3 regions of the Rothia sp. HC945 genome follow, and region 2 is predicted to be linked to each of the others. Evidence: riboswitches for the same ligand, from Rfam matches in the RefSeq annotation. Region 2 holds a riboswitch; each other region holds the start of a gene.

The links. Region 2 has a riboswitch for S-adenosylmethionine ahead of AB0Y14_RS06155 (LLM class flavin-dependent oxidoreductase). Riboswitches for the same ligand answer to the same signal wherever they lie in the genome.
Region 1: linked by a shared signal. The riboswitch ahead of metE (5-methyltetrahydropteroyltriglutamate--homocysteine S-methyltransferase) and the one ahead of AB0Y14_RS06155 (LLM class flavin-dependent oxidoreductase) in region 2 are both predicted to bind S-adenosylmethionine.
Region 3: linked by a shared signal. The riboswitch ahead of AB0Y14_RS10905 (cobalamin-independent methionine synthase II family protein) and the one ahead of AB0Y14_RS06155 (LLM class flavin-dependent oxidoreductase) in region 2 are both predicted to bind S-adenosylmethionine.

Annotation. Positions count from the first base shown of each region.
Region 1 is NZ_JBFCSN010000003.1:98,997-106,307, forward strand. Features, by position in the region: gene metE (5-methyltetrahydropteroyltriglutamate--homocysteine S-methyltransferase) at 1-2,985, opposite strand, end outside; SAM riboswitch class I at 3,105-3,210, opposite strand; gene AB0Y14_RS10475 (hypothetical protein) at 3,610-4,200, shown strand; gene AB0Y14_RS10480 (phosphate transport regulator) at 5,273-5,890, shown strand; gene AB0Y14_RS10485 (anion permease) at 5,894-6,904, shown strand; gene pstB (phosphate ABC transporter ATP-binding protein PstB) at 6,944-7,311, opposite strand, start outside.
Region 2 is NZ_JBFCSN010000001.1:1,387,582-1,394,892, forward strand. Features, by position in the region: gene AB0Y14_RS06145 (MDR family MFS transporter) at 1-1,084, opposite strand, end outside; gene AB0Y14_RS06150 (helix-turn-helix domain-containing protein) at 1,177-1,827, opposite strand; gene AB0Y14_RS06155 (LLM class flavin-dependent oxidoreductase) at 2,206-3,642, opposite strand; SAM riboswitch class IV at 3,759-3,881, opposite strand; gene AB0Y14_RS06160 (enoyl-CoA hydratase/isomerase family protein) at 4,026-4,796, opposite strand; gene paaE (1,2-phenylacetyl-CoA epoxidase subunit PaaE) at 4,843-6,045, opposite strand; gene paaD (1,2-phenylacetyl-CoA epoxidase subunit PaaD) at 6,047-6,628, opposite strand; gene paaC (1,2-phenylacetyl-CoA epoxidase subunit PaaC) at 6,634-7,311, opposite strand, start outside.
Region 3 is NZ_JBFCSN010000003.1:201,611-208,921, reverse strand. Features, by position in the region: gene AB0Y14_RS10925 (magnesium and cobalt transport protein CorA) at 1-916, shown strand, start outside; gene AB0Y14_RS10920 (acetyl-CoA C-acetyltransferase) at 1,004-2,191, shown strand; gene purU (formyltetrahydrofolate deformylase) at 2,294-3,166, shown strand; gene AB0Y14_RS10910 (PTS sugar transporter subunit IIA) at 3,652-4,134, opposite strand; gene AB0Y14_RS10905 (cobalamin-independent methionine synthase II family protein) at 4,339-5,532, opposite strand; SAM riboswitch class I at 5,539-5,629, opposite strand; gene AB0Y14_RS10900 (amino acid permease) at 5,922-7,311, shown strand, end outside.

The sequences.
Region 1 (7,311 bases), on a different contig from region 2:
TTCGGCCCGAACCCCAGACGTCGCGATCCGGAAGGACCGGACCGACCAGTCAAGATAGTCCGGCCTGTCCCGTTCCCTGAGCGGGAGCAGCTCACGCAGGGCGGGTTCATCCACCTGGACGACGCCGATACCGGCTCTCTCGAGGTCCTCCACCTCGTCCCGGAGAGCGAGGGCGACCTGCTGGGCCGTGTCCGCGAGCGGTTGGTCCTCACGGACGAACGACCAGGCCAGGATCGTCACCGGGCCGGTCAGCATGCCCTTGACCGGCTTGGTGGTCAGCGATTGGGCGTAGCTGATCCACGGAACGGTGATGGCCTCTCCCCTGACGCCGGGTCCTTCGCGGCTGACGTCCCCCCACAGGATCGATGGCCGGGTGCACCTGGACCCGTAGGACTGGACCCAGCCGTACCGGGTCACGTCGAATCCGTCGAGGTTCTCCGCGAAGTACTGGACCATATCGTTGCGTTCCGGTTCGCCGTGGACCAGAACGTCCAGCCCGAGGTCCTCCTGGAGAGAAATGACCGACCGGATCTCCTGCTTGAGCCTTTCGACGTATTCCGCCTCGCCGAGGCGGCCTGCCCTGTAGTCTGCGCGCACCGACCTGATGTCTGCGGTCTGGGGGAAAGACCCGATCGTCGTCGTCGGGACATCGGGCAGGTTCGCTGCGATGCCGTCGGAGGCCTGCTTCCGTTGGCGCTCTACCGCGGTCTCCCGATGGCAGTCGGCCTCGGTCAGACCCGAGACCCTCTCGCGCACATCGGCATCGCGCGTGCCCCGGGCCTCGGCGCGGTGCCGAATGGCCTCATCGGACGCTTCGAGGTGATCGGCGATCGCCTCGGATCCTTCGGCCAGCCCCTTGGCCAGGATCACGGTCTCGCCGACCTTTTGGTCTGCGAACGCGAGCCACCGGAGCGGCTGATCGTTGAGCCGGTCCTCCCGGGAGGCGTCGTGCGGGACGTGGATGAGCGACGTCGACGTGCTCACCGACACTCTCGCCCCCGCCTCGTGCAGCTCCTCGAGCAGTGCGAGCGTTCTGCGCAAGTCGGTGCGCCAGATGTTCTGTCCGTTGACGACGCCGGCCACCAGAACCGGGGCATCCGCGGAAGTGAACAGCGCGAGCTGATCCGCGCTCGGTTCGCGGAGCCGTCCCCCGTCCGGGCCGGAGACCAGGTCCACGTGCACGGCATCGACCCCCGCGTCGACCAGCGGCTCCAGGAGATCCTCTGCGTCTCCGTAGGGGGTCGCGACGAGGATCGACGGGTCGTTGGGCGTCCGTGCGGCCGTCAGGTGCCGATACGCGTCACGGATGCGACCAGCCAGGTCGGACCGGTGATGCTCGGTCACGAGTGCGGGCTCCTCGATCTGAATCCACTGCGCTCCTTCGGCCGACAACTGGTCGATCAGCCGTCGATAGACCTCGACGAGATCATCGAGCCGGTCCAGAGGGTCGAAGCCTTCGGGGGCGGCGTCATCTGCCTTCGACAGCAGGAGGAAGGAGACCGGCCCCAGAAGCGCGGGTCGCAGTGGGGTATCGGAATCTCCGTTGCCGGCACGGAACTGCCCGATGAGTTCCCGCGGATCCGCGGCGAACGGGGTCTGTGGTCCGATCTCGGGAACCAGGTAGTGGTAATTGGTGTTGAACCACTTGGTCATTTCCAAAGGCCCCCGGGCCTCGTCGCCTCGGGCCAGAACGAAGGATGCGTCCCGGTCCAAACGTCCGTCCTCATCGGCGAGGTCTGCGAAACGCGTGGGCACTGCACCCGTCGCCAGGATGGCGTCGAGAACCTGATCGTAGAGGGCGAACGAGGCCGGTATCGACGAGTCCTGAGTGAGGCCGAGATCCGCGAGCCGACGCACATCCCGCGCACGCAGGGCGTCGACGGAATCGGTCAGCTCACGGGATCCGCTGCCGGAAGCCCAGTAGGATTCGAGGGCCTTCTTGAGCTCCCGGTCGCGCCCGATCCTGGGGTAACCCAAGATGCTCGCTCCAGGGAAAGGACGGCCACGGGTGGCCGACGGGCTCTCGTCGGTGATGGGGTTCGGGGCGTTGGTTTCGGTCACGGTGATCTCCTCACGTTGTTTTCTGTCGACGGACGGGTGTTTCAATGGCGTACCCCGACGCAGACCGAGTCGGTCCACGAGCTCGAGTGCTGCCGGGTGCTCGTTGAAGGTGTAGATGTGCAGGCCGGGCGCCCCGGCGTCGAGGGCCCGACGGGCGAATTCCTCGGCCGAGTCCACCCCCACGGCCAGGCGTTCGGCGAACGACCCGGCCGATTCGAGGCGGGAGGCGAGCTCCCGGTTGGGCTCGATGCCCGCCAGATCGCACACACGCAGGTACCTGCGCAGGCTGGTCACGGGCAGGATGCCGGGGATGAGCGGCAGGTCGACGTCGTTGGCGCGGGCCCGGCCGACCAGCCCGGCGTAGTCTTCCGGATCGGGGTAGACCTGGGTGATGGCGAAGTCCGCTCCTGCCCTCTGCTTCGCGAGCAGAACTTCGGTGTCGTGGTGGATGCTCGAGGATTCCGGGTGCCGAACCGGGTACGCCGCGACCCCGACCGCGAGGCGCCCCGCACACAATTTGGCCGATCCTCTGGCCTCGACGCGGCGGATGAGCTCGACGAGATGTCGGGCGAAGGGCAATTCGCCCTCGCGGAGCGAGTAGCCTTCGGGCCTGTCTCCGCGCAGGGCCAGGAGCCCCCGGACCCCGAGAGCGATGATCTCCTCGACCAGATCCTCGAGTTCGGCGGCGTTCTGCCCGGTCGAGAGGATATGGGCCAACGGCTTCAGATCGGTCTCGTCCACGAGGTGGCGCAGGAGGTCGATGCTCTGCCGTCTCCTGTCCCCTGCCAAGGCGGCCGTCACCGACACATAGTCGGGGCGCGTGGGCTCGAGTTCGGCGATGGTGGCCCTCAGGGCCTCCGCACTCAGGCTGCTGTGCGGCGGATAGAGCTCGAAGGACAGTGCTGGTCCGTCTTCACGTTTCACGCCGGGTCTCCTTTCGGTACACCCGACGGAGGCGGCGTCAGTCGATACGCGGGCCCCACGACCGAAAGCACGGGATCGGCCGGGGAATGCGCCCGGCGTCGTCGAAGGACTACCGATACACTCCATCGGACCTGGCGGGAGCACCGTGCCTCGGAACCGTTGGGGTGCACGAGGCGGTTGCTGCGGCGTCGTCGAGCCAGGTCTCTCGGCCGCTCTGGATAGATACGCAAGTATTCAAACCCGGTCTCCTGAGCGGCCGCAAGGATGAGGTGTCTTTGACGCCACGTGTCGCGTCATTGAGCACAACGACGGGCCGAAGAAATACCGGTGTCATATAAGGACGACCCACGTTTTTATGACTCAGGCACGTAAGGTTCCACGTTTTTCTCGCGCGGGAGCGACACTCCGTGAGGCTTCCGATGTCGGCGAATCGCCGTACGTCGTCGGGAACGAAACCAATTCGCGACCGAATCGTGACCATTTGTTGATTTATTTCCCGGGCTGGGCGTGAAAATCATAAATAGGCGATTTCGCATATGCGCGTTCCGGCCTGGATTCATTGTGGGTCGGTACTCCCTCATGTTTTGATGGGAAGGTCAGTTCAATCACCATTGAGAGGAAAGCATGACCGAGAATCACGAGTCCCCGGCCGGGAACCAGCCTCCTCAGTACGGGAGCAACCCCAGCGGCGGACAGCCCCAGTACCCGGGCGGACAGCCCCAGTACCAAGGCGGCGACGCAGGAAACGGTCATGGTCCTCTCCAGAACCAGGGCGGAGATCTGGCCGCACCCAAGGCCGTGAACACCGCCGCCCGGCTGATCTACATTTCAGCGGCCATCAGCCTGATCAGTTTGATCATCTCCCCGTTCGTCCTCATGGGCACCGACGAGTACAAGTCCCTGCAGGACCAGGGGCAGGGCGGCTACGCCTGGGGCATCCTCGCCGTTGGGGCCGTCTTCTCGCTGATCCTCATCGTCCTCCAGGTGCTCTCCGCCAGGGCGGCAACCCGAGGCAAGAATTGGGGCAGGATCGTCCTGCTCATTCTCGCAATCCTGAGCCTGCTCGGCCTGGGCGGTGCCTTCCAGGACGCCCCGGGAATCATTGGGGCCATCGGAACCATTCTCCTGATCATCGGCACGATCATGTTGTGGGTCGGGGAGAGCGGACGCTGGTTCAAGGAACTCAAGCAGCGCCGGAACCCCATGAATCGTTGATCCTCGGAGTGCTTTGACAGCCTCGGCAAACGAGGACCACACTGGATACAAGGCACTGGGCCGCAGGTTGCCCCGGGCTCCATTATTTAGCCGCTACGAGCGGCCTTCCGCCGAGAGGCGCACCCGGTCCAGTGCCCCATACTTCGAAAAGAACCCCCGCTTCGGCGGGGGTTCTTTTCTGTCCGGGTTCCGCCGTTGGTCGACTCTCCTCCAGGGGGGGGTCCCTCGGGGGCCAGGTCGCACACGTCGTGCGGCATGTGTCTGTCCTGCGGCCCCGGATCACGGCGCGAATGAGCTCCTCCTGCGTGGGCGTGCCCGCCCTCTCACGCGCGCCCACCCTTGTGCCTGGCCGCGCTTCTGCCCGGCCGGGCCCGCGGCGCGACGACCCCCGGCGTGCCCCCCCCCCTGCGATGACGGCCCCATTCCGGCGTGACGGCACAATCTTGTGTGAAAGCACCCGATGCCCCTCCTGCTGCGTGGCGGTTACCCAATGGAGAGGCGGTTTCCTTCGTTAGGTGGTGTCTAAACCGCCACCTAACGGAGGAAACCGCCACCGAATCGGGAAACCGCCACCCAACAGAGGATCGAATGCCACGGATTCCGGCCTCTTTTCGCCGGTAACCGGCACCGAATCGGGCAATCACCTCCTAATGAGGCAGGCCTGCTCCCTGAAAACCGTCCGTTTGTGCAGGCAACCACCTCTCTCTTGGGGAACCGACTCCCAACGTGGCCTCAACGCGACAACCCCGGACAGTTCCTGCCGGAAACCGCCGCCGAATCGGGGAACCGCCGCCCAAGAGGGAACCCGCGAGAGTCTTCCGGGGTGCGAACGTCCGCAAGCTCCCAAACGCCGGGCTATCGTCCCAAGCCCCGGGCTAGTGACCCGAGCCCCAGCCCAACACCCCGGGCCCCACCCCAGCGCCCCGCGCGACCCACGCCATCGACCCGCACGCCCCGTGCGCCCGGAGCACCCGCCCGGCCCCGTTCGTCATGAAAGCCCCAAGTCGAGCTTGTTAACCAAGTGCGGTTATCTTGGGAATGATCACCACACCACCATCTTGGAAGGCAGAGCGTGGCACTTCGCTTATTCCCCCAGGAGAACAAGGCCCTCGAGCTGCTCTCGGACATGGCGCAACTGGTTGTCGACTCGACCTCCTCGGCATCCCGCATGATGGGGTCTCCGGTCTCCGACCATGACCAGGGCTTCGAACAGGCCCTGGAAATCGAGGGACGCTCGACGGACGCGTTCTTTGCCCTGATGACCACGGTGCGCAGCGCCTTCGTTCTGCCTCTTCCTCGCGCCGACCTGTACCGGCTCGGTCAACGTCTCAATCAGGCCACGGAATCCCTCACCTCGGCTTCGCACATCATCAAGATCCACAGCCTGGACCGCTTTTCGAATCGGGCCTCCGATCTCCTGGACCTCCTCCAGCGCCAGGCCTCCCTGACCGCCGAAGCGATGCGTCACCTGTCCGACCTCGAAGGCCTGGACGAGTACTGGGTCGAGGTGCTGCGCATGTCGAAGCAGTCGATTCGGACCACGAATCTGTACCAGGCGGACATGATGGACCGCCTCAAACCGGCCGCCTACATCAAGGAAGCCCAGTTCACGGCCCAGTTGCAGGCGGCGTCACTCAGTGTGCGGGAGGTGGCCACCGACGTCGGCCGCATCCTCGTCCAGGAGTCCTGAGGCGTGGAGTACTTCCTTTTCGTCCTGTGCGGTCTCTTCCTTCTGGGGTACACCGCCATCGGGTGCTTCCACGATGCTTCGAATGCCGTGGCGGTCCCGGTATCGGCCCGCGCCCTGACGCCCAAAGTGGCGCTCATCGTCTGCGCTGCCTTTAACGTGGTGGGGCTGGTCGTGGGATCGGTGACCCTGTCGCTCACCTCTGACCAGTGGCTCACGATTCCTCACGACGACGTCGGGCTCGCGGTGCTGACCGCGGCTCTGCTGACCGTGATCTTGTGGGAAATCTTCACCTGGTGGCGGCGTTCGCCGTCCTCCTCGACCAATGCCCTGATCGGTGGCATCTTCGGGGGACTCTGGGCAACGAACCAGGTCGGTCTCGGAAACCACCTGCATCTCGGTCTGACCATGGTCGGCGACGTCATCCTGCCCCTGGTCCTGGCCCCGCTCGTGGCCTTCGGCGTGGCCTGGGCCGTGGTGATTCCTCTGGTGCGCTTCCTCCAGCACACGAGTCCCCAACAAATCCATCGTCGGTCACGGTATGTGCTGTCGCTGAGCACATCCCTCATCTCGCTGGGCCACGGCATCTACTTCGGGCACCGCAGCCTGGTGATCGGAACCCTGATGTGGTTGTCGATCGGCCGAGACATCAGCACACCCCAGACGACCCTGCTGTGTGCACTCCTGGCCCTCATGATGGCCGCCGGAACCCTGCTCGGCAGCTGGCGCATCGGACACACGTTCACGGATCGCCTGGTCGCCCTGGATCCTTTCCGCGGGGCAGTGGCCCAGGCCGTGACGAGCGTGCTCATCTTCGGCACGGGGGCCGTGGCCCGGGATCCGTTCTCGTCCTCGCACCTGGCGGCCTCGGCCGTGCTCGGGGCCGGATCCAATCAGCGATTTCACGCGGTGCGGGCCAATACGGCGTTTCGCTTGGTGGTGACCTGGATCGTGACCATACCGGTGACCGTCGTGGTTTCCGCGGTCTTCTTCCTCGCCCTGTCGCCGCTCCTGTAGCCGCCCTGGCTCGGGCCGCGGGCGCATAATGGCCCAGGGTCAGCCAAAGCGGCCGGACACGTAATCCTCCGTGGCCTTGTCCTGGGGTTTGTTGAAGATTTCCTGGGTCGGCGCGTATTCGATCAGCCGGCCGGGCTCACCGGTGCCCGCGATGTTGAAGAACGCCGTCTTGTCGGAAACCCGCGCGGCCTGTTGCATGTTGTGCGTGACGATGACGACCGTGTACTCGGCCTTGAGCTCGTTGATGAGGTCCTCGACCGCGAGGGTCGAGATGGGATCGAGGGCAGAGCACGGTTCGTCCATGAGGATCACGTCGGGGCGGACCGCGATGCTCCGAGCAATGCAGAGTCGCTGCTGCTGTCCTCCCGACAGCCCGGAGCCCGGCTTGTCCAGCCGGTCCTTGACCT
Region 2 (7,311 bases):
GGAGGAACAGCCCGAGGGCGAGCAGCACCGAACCCACGACAGTGAAGATCTTGTACCGACCGATCCGGGCCACGATGAATCCGACCGTAATCGAAGTGATGAGCAACATGCCCATCATCGGAATCATGAGCAGTCCCGCCTGCGTCGCGTCGACCCCGAGGACCATCTGCATGTAGGTCGGCATGTAACCGACGGCACCGAACATTCCGATACCCATGCACAGGTTGGCGATCGTGGTCAGGTTGAAGTTGCGGTCCTTGAACAGGGCCAGCGGCATGACCGGCTCGGTCACCTTGGATTCGATCGGGATGAAGATGGCCACGCAGACGACAACCGCGATCAGCAGGCCAATGATGGTCGGCGAGTCCCAGTCGTACTGGTTGCCGCCCCAAGTCATCGCAAGCACGAGGCATGCGGTCGCCGCGCCGAGGAAGGCCATGCCGAAGACGTCGATCTTTCGACGTTCAGCGCCGGCTTCCTTGTTGGTGTGGGGAATCAGGAAGATCGTCGCCAAGAGCGCAATGACGGCGAGCGGGATATTCATCCAGAACGCCCAGCGCCAGCCGGGCCCTTCGGTCAACCAACCGCCGAGGAGCGGGCCCGCGACCGAGGAGAACGCGAAGACACCCATCAGGGCACCCATGTACTTGCCGCGCTCACGGGCGGGAATCACGTCCGCGATCACGGACTGGGACAGAATCATGAGGCCGCCACCGCCGAGCCCTTGGAGGCCACGGGCGATGATGAGGGTCGTCATGTCCTGGGCGACGGCGCCCGTCACGGAACCCGCCGCGAACGCGATGATCGCGAAAATCAACATGGGTTTGCGACCCCAGAGGTCGCCCAGCTTGCCGTATGCCGGCATCATGATGGTCGAGACCATGATGAATGCGGTGATGACCCAGCTCATGTGCTCGACGCCGTTCAGCTCACCGACGATGGTCGGCAGGGACGGCGAGAGAACCGTCTGGTTCAGTGAGGACATCAACATGATGATCATCAGGCCGATGAACAGCAGGAGAATATTGGTGTTGGGGGTGGGGCGACCGAATCCGCCCTTCTGGGCCGAGTGAGCAGATGGCATCTCCCCGGTTGCGGGTGAGGCCGGATCGGTCTGAGCCGCTCCGGTTCCGCTCTTGCCACCCCCAACGGCGTGACGCGGTGTGTAGGTGGTGCTCAACGAGGCTCCTTGATCATGGTGGAGAACAGTGTCACGGTGCGATTGATAGATGCGGCAAACTCATCCCGGGAAGCTCGGGCGCCATAGTCGACGTAACGGAGAACAGCGGTGGCCATCAGGACGATCGCGCGGATGCGCTCTTCCTGCTCGGGTTCCGGCTCGCTGTTTTCGTCTTCACGACGCACGAACCGGCCGGTTTCCTGATACACGGCCCAGTCCATGGCGAGCAGGAAGTCCTTGAGCTCCTGCTCGCACCGAAGCATGTGGATCTTCATGCGTTGCCGCATGTCATCCCGGTCTTCGGTGAGCTCGTTCATGATCCCCCTGATGTCACTGGCGAACGAGTCGTACAGGACGCTGGCGAGGAGTCGGGCCGCCTGCGCGAGCAGGCCCCCCGACTCATCCGCCTGGACCTGTGCCAACATGTCTTCGGTCATCTGAGGGGGACGCAGCCCCATGACGGCGTCTTCCTTGGTCGCGAAGTAGTTGAAGAACGTTCGCGGTGAGACGCCAGCTTTCTCCGCGATGAGTTCCGCGGTGGTCTGCCTGATTCCGCGTTCTGACGCAAGTTCACGCGCGGCCGCGTGGATCGAGTCCCACGTCCGTGCCCGGCGTCGTTCGCGAAGGGATGGTTCTGTCGTTTGCACCTATGCATCTTATGCAGTTCTGCAAAAAATGCACAACTGCACTATTTGTGTCCTTGATCTCTAAGGTTTGCCTAACTATGTAAATGGACGAGGTGGGTGGATTGTTCGCGCGGACTGTCGGATGCTCAGGGGCGAGGGCCGCGGGTCGAGATGGCAGTCTCGTGCGGGCAAGCGCGCGAGGTGACAGTTTTGGGACTGGATCCGGCCCAATCGGCCCCAAAACTGCCACCTCGTGGGAAAAACAGTACGAGATTGCCACCTCGCGAGCAGTACGGCACAAAACCGCCACCTCGCCACAAAAACGGCAGGTCCCGGAGCGCACTCGCCCGAGCCGCGGCACCGTTCCAGCCAATCAGCCCGCGGCGCCGTTCCAGCCAATCAGGCCGCGGTGCCCTCCTCGACGGGGCGCACCGGGGTGTCCTCGGTCGACGGCTTGCCGACATACGAACCCTTGTACGCCGCTGCCGGGTGGTGCTCGTCGATGGCAACCTGACCTTCGCCGTAGAGGTTCTCGCGGAAGGTGGACCCTTCGTAACTCGTCCGGTAGCGGCCGCGCTTCTGGAGCTCGGGGACCACGAACTCGACGAAGTCCTCGAAGGACCCGGGCGAGACGTGGTAAGCCAGATTGATTCCATCCAGGCCGCCCTCGTCGATCCAGCGTTCGAGCTCGTCGGCGACCTTTTCCGGACCACCGATGATGACGTCGCCCATTCCGCCGATCGCGCAGTGCTTCGCAATGTCCTCGCGCGTCCACTCCTTGTTCTTGGACTGGAGGGTGAACGGGGTCAGGAAGGACTGGATGGAATCGGTCTCGATGTAGTTGAGCACTTCGTCCTCCCCGAACTGGGACAGGTCGACACCGGACCAGCCGCCGATGATCGCCTGGGAAGTCTCAGGAGACACGTACTGGAGGTACTCTTCGTACTTGGCCTGGGCCTTTTCGTCGGTCTCGTCGACGATCACGGACAGCATCGCAAAGATCTTGATGTCGCCGCGCTGCCGCCCTGCCTTCTCCGCCTCATCACGGATCTTGTCGGTCACGAACCGGGTCAGGTCCGGGCGCAGTCCGCCTACGAACACGGCCTCGGCATGCTTTCCGGCGAAAGCCTGACCGCGCGAGGAAGCGCCTGCCTGGAAGATCACGGGAGTTCGCTGCGGGGACGGCTCGGTGAGTCCCGCCCCAGGGACCGTGAAGTATTTGCCCTCGTGCTGGATCGGGTGGACCTTGGACGGGTCCGCGTAGACGCCGGTTTCGCGGTCCTTGACCACGGCGTCGTCCTCCCACGAGCCCTCCCAGAGCTTGTAGCAGACGTCGAGGAACTCGTCGGCAATCTCATAGCGCTTGTCGTGCTCGATTTGGCGCGGCAGGCCCTGGTTCTCCGCGGCCGACGGAAGGTAGGACGTGACCACGTTGAAGCCGACCCGCCCCTTGGTCAGGTGGTCGAGCGTCGCGTATTTCCTGGCCAGCGTGTACGGCTGTTCGTAGGTCACGGCACTGGTCACGCCGAAGCCGAGGTTCTCCGTCACTGCGGCCATCGCCGAGATCTGCATGAACGGGTCGTTGACCGGAACCTGCGCCCCACCGCGGATCGAGGGCGCCGCCGAGTTGCGGTACACGTCGTAGATCCCGACGACGTCGGCCAAGAAGATCCCGTCGAAAAGACCCTTTTCGAGCGTCTCGGCCAAGTCGGTCCAGTACTCGAGGGTGTTGTACTCGGTGGCCCGCGAACGAGGGTGACGCCACAGGTCAAAGCTCTGGTGGCCCACGCACGTCATGTCGAAGGCGTTGATGGCGATGCGCTTCTTGTCCGACATCGGGATTCCTTTCGGTGCCTGGAGGGACTCCATGGGTCTCCGCGTGCCCGAGCCCTGCGCCAACTTCCCGTGTCCCGAGAATCGACGCAACCATTCACGCGGTGGCGCCGGTTCTCGCGCCGTACTTGCATGTCCGCCGGTCGTCGCGCCGACGGTGCCAGATCATCATCTGGGGCACCCCGCTACGGGAGAGGGTTGCCGCCCAACCAGCCAGAGCTTGCGCGTTGGGACTCTTGATCTTTCCTCCTCCGAGCGTATGCAACGCCTAGGATTCCGGGCCATCCTGTGTGCTTTTGTTACTCGGTTTGCACTGTGTTACGCGGCCGCTCGGCGCCGTACCCGCCGCATCGAGACAACGACCCGAGCAGCCAGCGCCCCGGGCACTACTCCCCCTTGAAGCGCGGCTTCCGCTTCTCCTGGAACGCCGAGAACCCTTCCGCGTAGTCCTCGGTCGAGCACAGCCGTGCCTGCTCGGCGGATTCGGCCGCCATGGAATCCCAGAGACCCGCTCGCTCGTCGCGCAACTGACCGACCAGGGCCTTCGAGACCAGGTACGCCTGAGTCGCCCCCTGGGACACCTTCCGGACCCGTCGCATCGTGAAGTCCACCAGTTCTTCCGCGGGAACGGCGCGGGAGAAGAGCCCGGCGGTGACCGCTTCGGCCCCGCTCATCATCTCCCCGGTATAGATCAGGTCGAGGGTCCGGTGCGCACCGAGCCTCTCGTAGAACAGAGCGTGGCCGCCGGAGTCGAGCGTCGCCCCAAGGTTGGCGAACGGCGACCCGATCTTGGCGTTCTCGGCCACGTAGACGACGTCGCTCGCGATCGCTAGGCCGAGCCCGACGCCGAGGCACGCACCGTGCACCACGGCAAAGGTCGGTGCCGAAAAGGCCGCGATCTGGCGGAAGAGCGCGGTGGCCCGATGCCCCAGGTAACCCTCGACGTCGTCGTGGGCCGGGTCCACCGACGAGATGTCTCTGCCGGCGCAGAACCCGCGCCCCTCGCCGCGCAGTACGAGAGCCCGAACCTCGGCGTTCTCTGCCTCCCGATAGGCCTCGGACAACTCAGCGAGGTCCTCGGCGTCCAGGGCGTTGAGCTTGCTCGGAGCGTTGAGCACGATCTCCGCGATGTCATCGGAAATGGTCAGGTCGATCATGGTCGAGGTCCTTTCAACTGGCCCGAAGCGGTGTCCCACTCACGAGCTATGCGTCGTAGTCGACGTCCAAGGCGTCAGAGGTCGGTCGGGTCTGGCACGTCAGTACGTAGCCGGCCTCGATCTCATCCTTCTCCAGGGCGAAGTTTTCTTCCATCGTGAAATCGCCGCAGAGGACTTTGGCCCTGCAGGTTCCGCACACACCACCGGCACACGCGAAGGGCACGTCCGGGCGGACACGAAGCGCGGCGTTGAGCACGGTTTCGTTGGCCGACTTGGGTGTTTCGACCTTTCCGGTATTGCCGTCCAGGTTGAAGGTGATCTTGATGTTCTCGCCCTCGGGGTCCGCGACCACCTCTCGCCCCTGCTGCCCGGTGGGTTTCTCCGGTTTACCGGTCGTGAACAGCTCGAAACGGATCTTCTCTTCCGGAACCCCTCGGGCCGTGAGCGCGTCACGGCAGAGCTGCACGAGCTCGAACGGTCCGCACAGGAACCACTCCTGGGTCGCCTCGACCGGGATCACCTTGTCCAGGAGCTCGTCCAGCTTGTCGGGGTCGATGCGGCCGGACATGAGGGGCGACACGCGCTGTTCGCGGGACAGGACATGGTGCAGGGCGATCCGCGAGGGGTACTTGTCCTTGAGGTCGCCCAGCTCCTCGGCAAACATGACGTCCATCGAGGATTTGTTCGCGTAGACGAGGTCGACGCTCGCAGTGGGAGAAGCCTTCATCAGGGACCGGGCGATCGCCATGATGGGCGTGATGCCGGATCCGGCGGCGATGGCCACCACATGGGCGCTCCTGTCCTCGCGAACCTTTTGCCGGGCCAGTTCGTCCGGGTGGTTCATCGAGGTGACTCTGGTCTTGGAAGTGAAGGCGCCCTGCGGGTTCATGACCTCGAGCCGGTCCCCGACGGCCAACTCCTCGTTGGCCCACGTGGAGAACAGTCCGCCCATGTCCTTCTTGATCGCGACTCGGATCTCTCCGGGGCGCGGCTCGGCACAGATCGAGTACGAGCGGCGGACTTCCTGGCCGTCGATCTCGGCGCGGAGCGCGACGTACTGTCCGGGGAGGTAGTCGTAATCCTCCACCAAGTCGTCCGGGACGCCGAAAGAGACTTCAACGGATTCGTTGGTCAGCTTCCGCAGGCCAGTGACGGGGAGCTTGTTGAACGTGGCGCGACGTCGCCCGCTCCCCTCAGGTGCGGAGCCTTCGTTCTCGACGTCGGAACGGTGGTTGCTGGTCTGGGTCATATCAGTGAACCTTGAAGTAGTCGAAGGGCTCGAGGCACTCGTTGCAAACCCAGAGGGCCTTGCACGAGGTGGAACCGAATCGGGTCATCTCGCGCGTTCGGAGGGAACCGCAATGCGGGCATTTGACGGACAGCGTCAGCCTGACCGGGCCGCTGTTGTGCCCAGGGGCGCTCTCACCGGTCGGCGGCGCGATCCCGTACTCGGCCAACTTGGCTTTTCCGGCCTCGCTCATCCAATCGGTGGTCCACGCGGGTCGCAGAACCTTCTCCACACGCACGCCCCTGTACCCGGCGGAAGAGACGGTCGCGACCAGATCGTCGGCCATGGTGTCCATCGCGGGGCACCCCGAATAGGTGGGGGTGATGACGATAACGGCCTGGCCGCCCTCGACGTAGGCGTCCCGGAGAACGCCCAGATCGGCGAGGGTCAGGACAGGAATTTCCGGGTCGCAGACCGTCGCGGCCCGGTCCCACAGGGCGGCGTCGGCGGCATCCTGCGGCCGACGCGATGGGCCCAGGGGCAACTCGCGCGCCAGACCGGCCGAGTCTTTGTCCGGGGCTGTGTGGATGCTCGTGGCTACCATCGCGATCACCACGTCGCTCCGGGGTGCTGCCTGGCCAGGGACTGCATTTCGGCCAGAATGTACCCGCGGTGCTCCGAGTAGGAACCGACACGCAATTCGGTGGTGAGCCTGGCCTGGGCGACCTCGGGCACCTCGAGTTCGGCCTCCGCGAGGACCGACCGGATACCGCGCATCGCCGCTTCCTCAAGGCTCGACGGACGCACCGCGACGCCGTCCAGGCGGTCGATCAGTTCGTCGTCGGTGAACAGTTCCTCGGCGTAGGGCCACATGTATTCGAGACCCGCAACGATGCGTCGTCGGGATTCCTCGGTGCCCAGCCCCAGGCGGAGGACCCACTGCGAAGCGTGGTCGACGTGGTACTCGACTTCCTTGACTGCCTTGTCCGCGATGGCGGCGAGCGTCGGATCGGAGGAGTTGGCCAGGGCCTTGTACAGCTCGTACTGATACATCGAGAAGATCAGTTGCCGAGCAATGGTCTGGCCGAAGTCTCCGTTCTCCTGTTCGACGAGCCGGCAGGAACGGAACTCCTCCTCGGGCCGGAAGTATGCGAGGTCGTCCTCGCTCTTGTCCCAGGCGGTTCCCGCGTAGGTGAGCAGGAATCGGGCATGCCCGATGAGGTCCAGTGCGATATTGGACAGCGCAATGTCCTCCTCCAGCTCGGGGGCACGCGCGATCCACCACCC
Region 3 (7,311 bases), on a different contig from region 2:
GTCGACTGTGGAGGCTCTCCGCGCGTCGCCGGAATCGACCGCGTGTTTCGTCGTTGAGGACGCCTCCGAGGAAGAGTTGCAGGGCCTGGCCGAGGCTTTCGACCTCCATCCCCTGGCGGTCGAGGACGCCTCTCACGGTCACCAGCGTCCCAAGCTGGAACGCTACGGCCAGGCCTTGTTCCTCGCAGCGCACCCGATCTCCTACAAGGACAGATCGGAGAAGCTGGTCATCGCCGAGATCCACGCGTTCATCGGCCCGAACTACTTCGTGGTCACGGTGCCGAAGGGTGGGGCCTCCGGGCTGGTCGTGAGGCAGTTGCGTCGCGCCTTCAACCGATCTGCCCTCGAGCCGCACAACCCTCAGACCCTGTTGTACTTCCTGCTCGACGGCGTCGTGGATGGGTATGAGCCCGTCCTCATGGATCTGGAAGAGGACCTGGACGAGATCGAGGAGAACCTCTTCGCCGGGGGCAACACCTCGCAACGCATCTACGAACTGTTCAACGAGGTGGTCAAATTCCAGAGGGTCACCAGGCCGTTGAGCTACCTTCTGGACCTGTTGATGCGCGGGGCGGACAAGTACGGGACCCCGCAACAGCTGCACCCGCATTTCCGCGACGTGCGGGACCACGTGCTGCGAGCCATCGAGCACCTGGACAGCCTCCGTTCGGCCCTGCAGAACGCGCTGACGGTCGATTCGACCCTGGTTGGCCAGCGGCAGAACGACGCCATGAAGAGGCTCTCGAGCTGGGCGGCCATCCTCGTGGTCCCCACGATCATTGCGGGCATCTACGGGATGAACTTCGAGGAGATGCCCGAACTGGGGTGGGTTTTCGGGTATCCATTCGCCCTCGGCCTCATGGTGGTCATCAGCGGGATTCTCTACGCGCTCTTCAAGAAGAAGAACTGGATGTAACGGGGGACGACCCGGTGGGGCCCCGAACTCTCCGCTGGCGTACCATGTGGGGGAGAACCGCACCCCTCCGACCGAAGGAGATTTTCGATGCCCGAGCTCAACGACGTCGTCATCGTGGGTGGTGCCCGCACCCCTCAGGGCAAGATCATGGGCCAGCTGGCATCCCTCACTGCCGTCGATCTGGGCTCCCACGCGATCGCGGCGGCTCTCGAACGGTCGGGAGTGGCCACCGAGGCCGTCGACCAGGTTTTCATGGGGCACGTCGTCCAGGCGGGGTGCGGACAGAACCCGGCGAAGTCCTCCGCATTGGGTGCGGGAATCTCCCGCAATGTGCCGGCGATGACCCTCAACAAGGTCTGCCTCTCCGGGCTTGCGGCAGTCACCGAAGCGGCCCGTCTCATCCGGCTGGGAGAAGCCGACGTGGTCGTCGCCGGAGGGCAGGAGTCCATGTCCACGGCTCCGCATATCGCCCCGGGGATCCGCGCCGGCACCTCATACGGTGATCTCCGCCTGGTGGATGCGGTCGCGCGGGACGGGCTCACCGACGCCCAGGACGGGCGGTCCATGGGCGCGATGGCGGAAGAGGACAACGTAGCGCGAGGTATCGGCCGTGAGGAACAGGACCAGATAGCGGCGGCTTCGCACCAGCGGGCCGGGGCGGCGACGTCGTCCGGTCTGCTGACCGAGGAAATCGCGCCGTTGAGCATTCCTCAGCGAAAGGGCGACCCCGTGGTGGTGGATACGGACCAGGGGATCCGCGCGGACTCGACCGCCGAGACCCTCGGGGGATTGCGGCCCGCCTTCGCGCAGGACGGGACGATTACGGCAGGGAACTCTTCGCCCTTGTCCGACGGCGCGGCGGCCCTGGTGCTTGCCTCCAAGCGGTACGCGGAGGACCACGGTCTCGAATGGCTCGCGGAGGTCGGCGCGGCCGGCCAGACGGCAGGCCCGGACACCGCGTTGCATTCCCAACCCTCGCAGGCCACGAAGGCGGCCCTGGACAAGGAGGGATGGACGCCCGAGAACCTCGACCTGTGGGAAATCAACGAGGCTTTTGCGGCGGTGTCGCTCCAGTCAGGCCGTGATCTCGGCATCGACCAGGAAAAAATCAACATCCACGGAGGGGCCATCGCGCTGGGCCATCCGATCGGCGCGTCCGGCGCGCGTTTGGCCTTGCACGGGGCCTACGAACTCAAGCGCCGGGGCAGCGGCAAGGCGGCCGTGTCCCTGTGCGGCGGTGGCGGCCAGGGCGAGGCCCTGCTGCTGTTCCGCTGAAAACCCGAACCCAGGTGCCCGGGCCAGTACAGCGTGCTGGCCCGGGCGCTTGCGCGTCAGCCCCCCCTGAACGTTCCCGACCCGAAGAATGACGGAGAATCCATGACCCCTCGCATCGAACGCTTTGCCGACCAGGGATGCCTCGTCGTCAAGGGCCCTGACCGCCCCGGGATCGTGAGTGCGGTCGCCGGCGCGATCGCTCGGAACGGGGGCAATATTCTGCAGAGCGACCAGTTCACGAGCATCGACGAAGAGCCGATCTTCTACCAGCGCACCGTCTTCCACAAGGAGAACTTCACTGCGTCGATCCCCGACATCGAGGCGGACCTGCAGGACACCTTGCTGTCCGTGGGGCTCGACTGGCGGTTGATCGACCGTTCGACGCCGAAGCGCATGATCGTCCTTGCTCCGAAGTCCGACCACTGCCTGCTCGACCTGTTGTGGCGCCAGCAACGGGGCGAGTTGCCCGTGGAGATACCGATGGTCATTTCCAACCACCCGGATCTGCGCGACGAAGTGGAGTACTTCGGTGTCCCGTTCCACCACGTTCCCTCGCAGGGCGCGGACAAGTCGGAGGCAGAGGCGCGGATCATGGAGCTGGTCGAGGGAAAGGCCGATTTCATGGTCCTGGCTCGCTACATGCAGATACTTTCCGAAAGCTTTTTGCGTCGGATCGACGTGCCGATTATCAACATCCACCACTCGTTCCTTCCGGCCTTCGTGGGGGCCGGGCCGTACCGGATGGCGTGGGAGCGCGGCGTGAAACTCATCGGAGCGACGGCGCACTACGTCACCCCCGAACTTGATGCCGGCCCGATCATCGAGCAGGACGTCACCCGGGTAGACCACACCTTTTCCCCGGCCGACCTGCAAAAACACGGAGCCTACGTGGAGAGGGCAACCCTGTCACGCGCGGTCCAGGCCCACGCGGAGGACAGGGTCTTCTGGCACGGGAACCACGCGATCGTTTTCTGACGGCGTGGTGGTGGACGGGCCCCGTGACGATCCGCGTTGCGTGGCGGTTACCCGACTCGGTGGCGGTAACCGCTGTTAGGAGGCGGTTGAACCCCCACCTAACAACGGAAAACGCCAATCTATCGGGCAACCGCCACCCAACAGAGCCGCGCAGCGGGTGCGCAGGGCCGCGATGTCGCTGGGAAACCACTCTCAATCGGGCAACGGCCACCTAACAGCGCCACGCAACGGGCTCATAGAGCCTGATGCCGTCGCCAATCCTAGCGAGGCGGCAATCCGGTGCAGCTTTTGCGCTTGGCCCGGCGTGAAGTGGCAACCCTGTGCAGATTTTGGGGTGAATTCCGCACATAGCTGCCACCTCGGGCAACGGGCGTGCGCAAAACTGACACCTCGACGCCGGGTCAGCCCGGACGCCGATTCGGTCCCGACGCCGTGTCAGCCAGGCCCCGTCTCAGTCTCCCCGCCGACGCAGCCTGCTCGCCGTCTCAGTCTCGCAGCGTCGCGGCGGCGGCGACGTCGCCGGCCTCGCATCGGCCGCCCTGGACGGCCAGGGCGTCAAGCCGGTCGGCCGAGTTGGTGACGACCACGATCGTTGTGGGGTCCTTGCCCGCGCCGCGGACGGCCTCGATGTCCATCGACCCAAGCCGCTGGCCCGCGGTGACGCGATCGTGTTTGGCGGATTCGAGGTCGAAGGGCTCGCCCTTGAGCTCGACGGTGTCGATGCCCAGGTGAAGCAGGACCTCCAGGCCGTCATCGGTCCTGATGCCGAGGGCATGCTTGCTGCTGGTCGTCACCGTGACCTCGCCCGATACGGGAGCGACGATCTCGCCCGATGAGGGCTCCTGGATTCCGAAACCCTCGCCCATCATCTTCTGGGCGAAGACCGGGTCGGGAACGTGGTCGATGCGGATGACTTCCCCGGCGAGCGGGGCGAGAAGGTTCGAATCTTGTGTCTGGTCAGCGGCCATGAGATGACTCCTTGGGGGATTCGGAAATCGTCAGGGACGACAGTTTGGAATCCACCCTAGACGCATCCGGTCGTGAGGGCATGCACTTTTTGCCAATTCGTGACCTCGGGGTGCGTCCGCGCCCCGCGCCCGCGCCCGTACCCGCGAACCGAGCCCGGGCCCCGCGCACGCCTGGCGCCCCGCACCCCGACCCGACCCGCGGCGTCAGTACAAGCGTTCGGTGGCGATCCTCGCGCCCTCGGTCAAGGACTTGAGCTTGGCCTCAGCGACCTGAGGGTGGAGCCGACCGCCCAGACCGCAGTCAGTCCCGGCGATCACGTTCTCCTTGCCCAGGACGGAAGCGTACTGTTCGATCCGCTGGGCCACGAGCTCTGGGTGCTCGACCACGTTGGTCGAGTGGGAGACGACGCCGGGGATCACCAGCTTGCCGTCGGGAAGGTCCACTCCCTCCCAGTCCTTCCACTCGTGCGCGTGGCGGACGTTCGCCGCCTCGAAGACGTACGCTCCGGCGTTGATCGTGAAGAGCGAGTCGATGAGGTGTTTGATCTCGATGTCCGTGGTGTGGGGGCCGTGCCACGATCCCCAGCAGAGGTGGAAGCGGACCTGCTCCTCGGGAATGCCGCGCAAGGCATAGTTCGCGGCCTCGATCGCGAGCTGGTTGAACCGCAGGTACTCCTCGATGGTCGGCTCGGGCGTCAGCTGGTCCCAGGCCTCCGCGATGGAGGGGTCGTCCAATTGCACGATGAATCCGGCGTCCGTAATGGCTTTGTATTCTTCATGGAGCACATCTGCCCAGGCATAAATGAACTCTTCGTCGGTCGCGTAGTGGTGATTGCCAATACGCGATGCAGACCCCGGTGAGAGGGACGCGATGAACGCCTCCGACGCCGCATTCTTCTCCACGGCTGCGCGCAGATTGTTGATGTCCGTGGCAACCGCGTCCTGCCCCTGGTAAGTGAGCGGACCCGTCGCGATCGGAAATTCGCCGTCCGGGTCATTGCCCAGGTTGATGGATTCGTAGAAATCGGCGAACCGGTTCCAGTCCCGGCGCACCGCGAAGCTGTTGTACCGACCGTTGCCCGGCGTCTTGAGGATCTCTTGGAAGGACGTGTTGTCCACGGTTTCGAGGCCACCGGTTCTGGCGAAGGAATAGTGCCACCACGCGCCGTAGTCGACGTCGCTCGCCATCGCGTGACCGTACTCGCCGTCGTTGACGACGTCGATGCCCCACTCGACCTGCTTTTCCACGACGTCGTCGACCGACTCGGTCAGGACTGCCTGGAAATCCGACTCGGAGATCTCACCGCGTGCGCGGCGGGCGTTGGCCCGAATCAGTTCGTCGGTTCGCGGGAGCGAGCCCACGTGGGTCGTGCGGATGCGGTCGGCGCTGTTCAGCATGTCTTTCCTCCATCGGTCTTGGCGGTAGCACCTGCTTCGGGAGTGCGGGTTGCTGCGGCGTCGTCGAGCCAAGTCTCTCGGCCGCTCGGGATGGTCCGTGTGCCCGGCCCAGTTTTCTCGGTTCGTCCTCGGGAATCCAGCGGGTTCCGGCTCGTCGCGGCGTGTGACACGGTATTTCTCGACCAAGCCCTGTTACGCGATTGTGACTATCGGGGTTATCGTATCGATGGCGTCTTTTGGACGCGCATCACCAATACACGTAGCCAGGGCCACACTGGGGTGGTCCGACCATGGTTGTCGAGAGAACTAGAGACGCCGCATCTTCCTCTGGCTTGCCCATCGCACAGGCGAACAGTCGGCCGGCGGCGTCAAGATATGCAGAGGAATCCATGACCGATACGAGTCAGAGGCACACCGCAAAATATCCCGAAGAAATGGCGTATGAGCAGGAACAGGCCGGGCTGAAGCAGGGCCTCGGCCCGCGCCAGCTCCAGATGATCGCCATCGGTGGGGCGATCGGTACCGGGTTGTTCCTGGGAGCGGGTGGCCGACTGGCTTCCGCCGGCCCCTCCTTGTTTCTCGACTATGCGCTGTGCGGGTTCATCGCCTATCTGATTCTCCGACAGTTGGGCGAACTGGTGGTCCACCGTCCGTCCTCCGGTTCGTTCGTCTCCTACACCCGCGAGTTCTACGGTGAGAAAGCGGCGTTCGTCTCGGGGTGGATGTACTGGCTCAACTGGGCGACAACGGCCATCGTGGACTCCACGGCCATCGCGATCTACGTGCACTGGTTCGGTCAGTACAGTGCCTTCGTCGATGCCATACCCCAGTGGCTCGTGGCGCTGTTGGTCATCGTTCTGGTCGTGGCCCTGAATCTCATCTCCGTGAAGGTCTTCGGGGAGATGGAGTTCTGGTTCGCTCTCATCAAGGTCGCCGCGCTGGTGGTCTTCCTGGTGCTCGCGATCGCTTTCGTCATCTTCGGAACCCCGACGGGATCCCCTCGCGGCATCGGTCTGATTGCTGAAAACGGTGGTCTGTTCCCGAACGGTCTGATGCCGGCGCTGATCATCATGCAGGGCGTGGTCTTCGCCTATGCCTCGATCGAGTTGGTCGGCACCACCTCCGGTGAGACCCGTGACGCCGCCAAGGTGATTCCCAAGGCGATCAACACGGTCATCCTGCGCATCGCGATCTTCTACGTCGGCGCGATCTTCCTGCTCACTCTCCTGCTGCCTTACACGGCCTTCAGTGAGGACGAGTCTCCGTTCGTCACGTTCTTCTCCTCGATCAACGTCGGGGCGGCCGGTCCGATCATGGAACTCGTGGTCATCACCGCGGCCCTCTCTTCCCTGAATGCCGGCCTGTATTCCACGGGGCGCATACTTCACTCCATGTCCATGGCGGGTTCTGCCCCGCGATTCGCCCAGCGGCTCACCAAATCCGGTGTTCCGTACGGCGGGATCCTGCTGACCGCAGGGGTCGCTCTCCTCGGCGTCGTGCTGAATTACTTCGTCCCCGAGTCCGCCTTCGAGATCGTGCTCAACATTGCTTCTCTCGGCATCATCGCCGGCTGGGTCGCGATCACCATGGCCCACATGAAGTTCGTTTCCTTGACCAAGCAGGGTAGGTACCGGCGGCCTGCGTACAGGGCGCCCGGGGCTCCGGTGACGAACTGGATCACTCTGGTCTTCTTGGCGGGTGTGATCGTGCTGATCGGCTTCGACTATCCGGTGGGCACGTACACCTTGTCGACCATGGTCATCATCATTCCTGCCCTGA